Regions from separate parts of the Rhizobium sp. CRRU65 genome, predicted to be linked through region 1. Evidence: riboswitches for the same ligand, from Rfam matches in the RefSeq annotation. Region 1 holds a riboswitch; the other holds the start of a gene.
The links. Region 1 has a riboswitch for S-adenosylmethionine ahead of ACM5SV_RS35835 (O-succinylhomoserine sulfhydrylase). Riboswitches for the same ligand answer to the same signal wherever they lie in the genome.
Positions count from the first base shown of each region.

Region 2: linked by a shared signal. The riboswitch ahead of metA (homoserine O-acetyltransferase MetA) and the one ahead of ACM5SV_RS35835 (O-succinylhomoserine sulfhydrylase) in region 1 are both predicted to bind S-adenosylmethionine.

Region 1 is NZ_JBLYZH010000031.1:26,723-30,722, forward strand. Features, by position in the region: gene apaG (Co2+/Mg2+ efflux protein ApaG) at 1-206, opposite strand, end outside; gene ACM5SV_RS35835 (O-succinylhomoserine sulfhydrylase) at 576-1,760, opposite strand; SAM riboswitch at 1,803-1,881, opposite strand; gene ACM5SV_RS35840 (2'-deoxycytidine 5'-triphosphate deaminase) at 1,955-3,049, shown strand; tRNA gene ACM5SV_RS35845 (tRNA-Gly) at 3,109-3,182, shown strand; gene ACM5SV_RS35850 (DUF995 domain-containing protein) at 3,313-3,822, opposite strand; gene ACM5SV_RS35855 (glycoside hydrolase family 26 protein) at 3,841-4,000, opposite strand, start outside.
Region 2 is NZ_JBLYZH010000003.1:218,955-222,954, reverse strand. Features, by position in the region: gene ACM5SV_RS07350 (GntR family transcriptional regulator) at 1-289, opposite strand, end outside; gene ACM5SV_RS07345 (aldose epimerase family protein) at 455-1,477, opposite strand; gene metA (homoserine O-acetyltransferase MetA) at 1,704-2,627, opposite strand; SAM riboswitch at 2,676-2,753, opposite strand; gene ACM5SV_RS07335 (ABC transporter ATP-binding protein/permease) at 2,868-4,000, shown strand, end outside.

The DNA of each region.
Region 1 (4,000 bases):
ACGCCGGGACCGGTCACCTCGTCCACCTGGCCGTTCTGGTCGGTGATGTTCCAGTAACGATTGACCAGTCGAACGGCTATGCCGGAATTGTTGCTGATGACAATCCGGTAACCCCAGACATAGCGGTCGTCGTCCGGATCGGATTGCTCCTCCAGATAGAACGGCTCGACGACAACTTCGATCTCTCTTGTGAGGGCGCGATACATGCCTTGCACCTTAGTCAAGATATCTTACCCGTATCTTATAAGAGGCCCTGTCCGTCAAGAAACGGAACAATTATCATCGCTGAAATGGCTGTGATCCGAAGGGTTTTCGATCGTTAAGTCTAATTGTCAGTGTTAATTCAGTTTCGGAACGCCGCGGCGGGCAAACTTGTTCCCCCCCCCTCGGTCTCACCCAGTGAGGTCCGGCACGGCCGAACCCCAAGCATGTCGCGCAAAAGTGTGCAGCGGTTTTGCGATAACGACATGCGTAAAAACAAAAACTAAAGCGCGAGGAGCGAATCTGAAAGATCGCGACGCGCTTTAGTGAGATCCGGCCGAACCCGGGTGGGGTCCGGCCGCTCTGGCTGTCGATCAGGCCAAGACCTTGTCAAGCGCCTTGGCGAAATCTTCGATCAGGTCGTCGGTATCCTCGATGCCGGCCGAAAGGCGGACCGTGCCCGGGGAAATGCCGAGTTCGGCGCGCGCCTCATCCGTCAGGTTCTTGTGCGTCGTCGTCGCCGGATGGGTGATCAGGCTCTTGCTGTCGCCGAGATTGTTGGAGATCTTGACGATATCGAGCGCGTTCTGCAGCGCAAAGGCCGCATCCTTGCCGCCCTTCAGCTCGAAGGCGACCAGCGTCGAGCCGCCGGTCATCTGCTTGGCGATGATATCGGCCTGCGGATGGTCCTTGCGGCCGGGATAGATCACCTTGGCGACCTTGCCCTGCTCGGCCAGGAAATCGGCGATCTTTGCCGCATTTTCGGTCTGCTGGCGCACGCGCAGCGGCAGCGTCTCGATGCCTTTCAACAGTGTCCAGGCATTGAACGGCGACATGGCCGGCCCAGTATGGCGGAAGTAGTCGTGCAGGTTCTCGTCGATCCATTCCTTGTCGGAAAGAACGACACCGCCGAGGCAGCGGCCCTGGCCGTCAATATGCTTGGTGGCGGAATAAACGACGATATGGGCGCCGAGCTCCAGGGGCTTCTGGAAAAGTGGCGTGGCAAAGACATTGTCGACGACGACCTTGGCGCCGACCTGGTTGGCGAGCTTGGCGACGCCAGCGATATCGATCACTTCGAGCGTCGGGTTGGTCGGGCTTTCCAGGAAGAACACCTTGGTCTTCGGCGTGATCGCCTTTTCCCAGTTCGCCAGATCCCGGCCGTCGATCAGCGTGCAGTCGATGCCGTATTTCGGCGCCAGCGTCTCGACGACCCAGCGGCAGGAACCGAACAGGGCGCGCGCGGCGACGATATGATCGCCTGATTTCAGCTGGCAGAGGATCGCCGCGGTGACGGCGGCCATGCCGGAAGCGGTGGCGCGGGCGTCTTCGGCGCCTTCGAGCATGCACATGCGCTTTTCGAACATGTCGTTGGTGGGGCTGCCGTAGCGGGCGTAGATGAAGCCCTCCGTCTCGCCCTTGAAGCGGGCTTCGGCCGCCTCGGACGTTTCGTAGACGAAGCCTTGGGTGAGATAGATTGCCTCGGACGTCTCGCCATATTGCGAACGCAGCGTGCCACCGTGGACGAGTTGGGTTGCCGGGCGCCAGGTCTTGCTCATGCCATCACCTTCACATAACAAAAAAACCGGTCGCAAAAGCAGACCGGTTTCAACCCGGTCTTTTTAGCCACTTGTTTAACGTGGCTGCAAGCCGACCGGCCAAATCACCACGGGATAATTCTGCAATACTGCTGTTAGCTGCTTGCGTCAATTCCCCGAGTTTGGTTTTGTCGGCGGCAAATGATGGATGAGGCATGATGGCTCGCGAAACGGGAATTCTGGCGGATCGCGCGATCTCCGCGCTGTTCGAAACGGGGCGTCTGATCTCCGAGCGGGAGCTGGACCGCGACCAGATCCAGCCGGCAAGCCTCGACCTGCGCTTGGGCGGCAAGGCTTTTCGGGTGCGTGCCAGCTTCATGCCAGGCCCCTCGCATCTGGTGTCCGACAAGCTTGACCGGCTGAGCCTGCACGTGATCGACCTCTCCGAAGGCGCGGTGCTCGAAACGGGCTGCGTCTATATCGTGCCGCTGATGGAGAGCCTGGCGCTGCCGGCCGAGATGTCGGCCTCGGCCAATCCGAAGAGCTCGACCGGGCGCCTCGATATCTTCACCCGCGTCATTACCGACTACGCCCAGGAATTCGACAAGATCCCATCAGGCTATTCCGGCCCGCTCTATCTCGAAATCAGCCCGCGCACCTTCCCGATCGTTGTGCGCCGCGGCTCGCGGCTGTCGCAGATCCGGTTCCGCGTCGGCCAGGCGCTGCTCGGCGAGCCGGAACTGTTGAAGCTGCATGAGAGCGAGACGCTGGTCGCCAGCAAGCTGCCGAACGTTTCCGGCGGCGGCATCGCCCTGTCGATCGACCTCGCCGGAGACAAGGACGGCCTGATCGGTTATCGCGGCAAACATCACACCGCCGTCGTCGACGTCGACAAGAAGGCCGAGCACGACCTCTTCGATTTCTGGGAGCCGCTCCACAGCCGCGGCCGCAACGAGCTGATCCTCGATCCCGATGAATTCTATATCCTCGTCTCGCGCGAGGCGGTGCACGTGCCGCCGGATTACGCAGCCGAAATGACCCCCTTCGATCCGCTGGTCGGCGAATTCCGCGTCCATTATGCCGGCTTCTTCGATCCGGGCTTCGGCCATGCGCCTGCCGGCGGGCGCGGCAGCCGCGCGGTGCTCGAAGTGCGCAGCCACGAGGTGCCCTTCATCCTCGAAGACGGCCAGATCGTCGGCCGCCTCGTCTACGAACACATGCAGGAAAAGCCCGCCAGCCTCTACGGCTCCGGCCTAGGCTCCAATTACCAGGCCCAGGGCCTGAAGCTCTCGAAGCACTTCCGCATCTGAGGCTTCCCGGCGGCCGCGACTTGACAGCGGCCCCTATCTGTTGGAAATCTCGCTTCATCGCGGGTGTAGCTCAATGGTAGAGCAGCAGCTTCCCAAGCTGAATACGAGGGTTCGATTCCCTTCACCCGCTCCATTCACCCTCAGGCCGTTCGCCGCCTTTTGAAGGCGCTTCGTGATCTTTTATGAAAAGGGTTGCGCGCAGGCATCGGCTCCTACAAGGACACAGATGGCGCCTCGGCCGCGCGCAACCCCTAGCTTCGCCTTTATCTGGTCTTACTGACGCTCATCTCAATTCCCCCCAATTGAGACCTCACGTAGTCGCCGCGGCGAAGCTTTGCGAATTCGTCGGTGGCTTGTGCCGGTGCGCTCTTGAAAACGTACCATTCACCGTCCGGTTCGCGTTTCTGATAGATCAGGCCGCCCTTCTTGCGGTGGCTGAAGCAGGTGATTGCCGTCGCCGTTCCGGTCTTGGCGTGCCAGTCGGCGTTGAAGCAGAGTTTACCCGTTTCCGTGATGAACCAGCGGCCCGTGCCGAAGGACGGCGAGCCATTTTCCCGCGACCAGGCGGTAAAGCGACGCGCCTTTGCGGAGAAGTAGCCGGCGCCGGCTTTCCACATCCAGGAATTCTGGTTGTAGAGCCGATAGATTTCCGCGCTGCTCATCGGTTTTGCGGTCTCGATCCCCGCAGGCTCATTGGTTCCGGCAGCGGACGCGGCCGTGGCGATACCGCCGGTCAGGACCACGGCCAGGAACATTTTTTGAAGCATGGACATGTTCAGGTTCCTTCTTGTTCAATTGATGCTTTCGCGGACGATCCGCCAGTCGGGGCGGCCATAGCCGTCCGGCCACGGATAGACTTCACGGTCGTTGAAGTAGACAACGGCGCTCAGCGCCGGGAACTGGGGATAGCGTTTCGTTACGCTCTCAGCCCAGTTTCGCACGAAGGAATCG
Region 2 (4,000 bases), on a different contig from region 1:
ACTGTTCCATGCGTTCCACCCTGCTCGATACGAAAGTACCGCTTCCATGGCGCGATTCCAGTGCACCGGATGCCATCAGATCGCGATAGGCGGTGCGCACGGTGACACGGCCGAGCTTCAGAGCCTCGGCAAGGTCGCGCTCGCCCGGCAGCGCCGTGCCGGGCTTCAGTAGCCCTTCCTGAATGAGGCCAGTCAGCGTCTGCGCCAGCCGCTTGTAAAGCGGCCCGGTCAGTGCCTCGTCACGCAGGCCGCGGCTGTTCAGTTCCGCTATCAGACTGGTTCTATCCATGGGCACACAATAGAACCTATATAGAACCAATCGGCAAGTCGGAATCGAGCATGGAATCAAAAAACCCTCGCCAGGCGGACCGGCAAGGGTTTCATAGCGCTCAAATTTGACAGTCGTGCGTCCGCAGCGCCGCGCGTTTAGAAACGCGCCGGCGCTGGAGGATGCTCAGTTCTTGGTGAAGATATAATCCGTCTCCTGACGCAGCACTTCGCCGGGGCGCAGAACCGCATTCGGAAAACCTTGGTGGTTGATGGCATCTGGCCAGACCTGCGTCTCCAGGCAGAAGCCGGCGAACGGACCGTATTTGCGCCCGCCGATGCCCGGAGCCCCGGTGTCAAGCTTGAAGCCGGCATAGAACTGCACGCCTGGCTCGGTGCTGCGCACTTCCAGCGACACGCCGGAATAGAGGCTGCGGGCAAGCGCGACGCTCCGCTTGGCGGTGCGCTCGGCGGACAGGCAGAAATTATGGTCGTAGGACACTTGTTCGCTGCCGACGAAACGCTTCATCGGCGCCATCTCGCGGAAATCGAATTCCGTGCCCTCGACGGGACGGATTTCACCGGTCGGCACCTGCTTCTCATCGGTCGGCAGATAGTGATCGGCGGCTATCATGATGTCATGGCCAAGCGCATCTTCGCGGCCGTCGAGATTGAAATAGGCGTGCTGGCAGACATTGGCGAGCGTCGGCTGGTCGCTGGTCGATTCGTAGGTGATCGACAGTTCACCATTGCCATGCACCCGGAAAGTCGCCTGGATGGTGCAATTGCCGGGATAGCCGGCGCGGCCATCGGGATCGACGATCTTCAGTACTACGCGGTCGACGTCATGCTCGACGATCGTCCAGTTGCGTTTGGCGATATTGTCGCTGCCGCCATGCAGATGCGTCACGCCGTTTTCATTCAGTTCGAGCTGATAGTCCTTGTCGTCAAGCATGAACCTGCCGCCGCCGACGCGGTTGGCGCAGCGGCCGGGCGTCGCGCCGAAATAGGATGAATAGAGGGGGTAGCTGTCGAAATCGTCGAAGCCGAGCTGCAGCGGCGCGTCATGTCCCTCGAGACGCAGATCCTGGATGACCGCGCCCCAGCTCAGGATCTTGGCCGTCAGCCCGCCGCCCTTGATCTCGACCCGATAGACGGTCTCACCCGCCTTCGTCTGCCCGAAAACGTCCCGCTCCAACTTATCCGACATGATCGTCCGTCCATTCTATCTCTGCTGCAAATTCCGCAATTCGGAATCGATTTGGGGAATTTGCAGCGATTCAAAGTGTGCATTGCACGTCCGACGAAGGCGCGCGGCGTGGTAGGGTTCAGGACAGGAACCTGCCCGGATTTGCTTCGATCCGCAACCGGCGGATCAGAAAGAAAAGCCGCAGCAGCAATGCGGCGGAACCAGCTCGCGGCGCGCTCGGCAACGGTCAGAGGTCGGTGCCGATCTCTTCCACATCAAAGGGTGTCGTCTGGTAGATTTCGTTGATCCAGTTGCCGAACAAAAGATGCGCATGGCTGCGCCAGCGGTTCTGCGGCGCAAGCGCCGGATCGTTATGCGGAAAGTAATTGTGCGGCATCTTGATCGGCACCCCGGCATTGACGTCGCGGAAATACTCGTCGGAAAGCGAGGTGGAATCATATTCGACATGGTTGAACATGTAGAGCCGCCGGCCTCTCTTCTCGTGCACGAGGCAGACGCCCATTTCGCTCGACTCCATCAGGATCTCCAGGCTTTCGGATTTCTCGATATCGGCGCGGCGCACTTCGGTCCAGCGCGACACCGGCACTTCGAAATTGTCGGAAAAGCCGTTGAGATAGATCGAGGAAGGTTTCAGATTCCGGTGGCGGTAGACGCCGAAGGCCTTCTCTTTCAGCTCGTATTTCGGAACGCCGTGAAAATGATAGACCGCCGCCATCGCGCCCCAGCAGACGTTCATCGTCGAATGGACATTCGTTTCCGTCCAGTCGAGAATCTCCTGCATCTCCGCCCAATAGGTGACGTCCTCATAGGGCAAAAGCTCGATCGGCGCCCCGGTGATGATGAAGCCGTCGAACTTGCGGTGCTTTACCTCCTCCCAGGTCTGGTAGAAGGCAAGCAGATGGTCCTCGGACGTATTCTTCGCCTTGTGGCCGCCGATACGGACAAGCGACAGCTCCACCTGCAGCGGCGAGGCGCCGACGAGGCGGGCCATCTGCAGTTCGGTCTTGATCTTGTTCGGCATGAGATTGAGCAGCCCGATCTGCAACGGTCGGATATCCTGACGGATCGCCAACGTCTCGGTCATCACCCGCACACCCTCCTGAACCAGGGTTTCGAAGGCGGGCAGCGTATCGGGGATCTTGATGGGCATTGCGGTCACTCGATCAAAAACAAAAAACCGGCGGCGACAAAAATCGCTACCGGTCCGCACGCGGCCCTTTAGCGACTTTTTTAACGTGGCTGCAAGCCGGCCGGCCAAATCACCACGGAGGCCTTAATTAGACCCAGTCTGATTGCGAATCAACTGGCGAAAACATGCAGGAGAAACTCATGCAAGCATCATCACACTTTAATGACTGATAGAATCTGTTGATAGACCGGTAACGCCACCATGTTATTTATAGGGGCATGGGCGATTTGGAAAAGCGTAATGGCAGATAAGATCGAGAGGAAGCCGGGCATCAGAAGGCAGGATAGGGTAGGGTATGATTTAAGCCTGACATATCGCCTCGGCGTCATGTTCTCAGCATTCTGGAATTCGGAAGTGCGTGGCAAGGTGCTGTTTCTGGCCACCGTGCTGATCCTCGTCATCCTGGCGACGTCCTACGGCCAGGTCATCCTGAACGAGTGGAATGCTCCTTTCTACGACTCGCTGGAGCGCCGCGACCTCGGCGAATTCTTCCACCAGCTCGAAATCTTCGCGATGATCGCCGGCACGCTGCTGCTGCTCAACGTGCTGCAGGCCTGGCTGAATCAGATGACGGCGCTCTATATGCGCGAAGGTTTGTCGCGCGACCTGGTCGACCAGTGGCTGAAGCGCAAGCGAGCGCTGCGGCTCGCCTCCAGCGGCCTGATCGGCGTCAATCCGGACCAGCGTCTGCACGAGGATTCCCGCAACCTTGCCGAAAGCACGACGGGATTGGTTCTCGGCCTGCTGCAGTCTACCATTCTTCTGGTGAGCTTCATCGGCGTGCTCTGGGAGCTTTCGAGCGGCTTCATCTTCCGCATCAGCGGCCATAGCTTCTCCATTCCAGGCTACATGGTCTGGGCAGCGATTTTCTATGCCGCTTCCGCCTCGGTGCTGAGCCAGGTGGTCGGCCGCAAGCTGGTGAAGCTCAATGCCGACCGTTTTTCGAAAGAAGCCGAGCTTCGCTTCACGCTGATGCATGCCAATGAGAACATGCCGGCAATTACCGTTGCCCGCGGCGAGGAGAACGAGCGTCGGCGCATCAACACCGATATCAGCTCGGTCCTGACAGTCGTCAAGCGGCTTGCTATGGCCAATACCAATCTCACCTGGGTTTCGGCCGGCTATGGCTGGCTGGTGATCGTCATTCCGATCATCGTTGCCGCCCCCGCCTATTTCTCCGGCGGACTCACCCTCGGCCAGCTGATGATGTCCGTCGGTGCCTTCAACCAGGTCAACACGGCGCTGCGCTGGTATGTGTCCAATTTCGGCCCGATCGCCGAATGGCGCGCCACGCTGATGCGCGTCACCGATTTCCGCCAAGCGCTGGTCGAGAT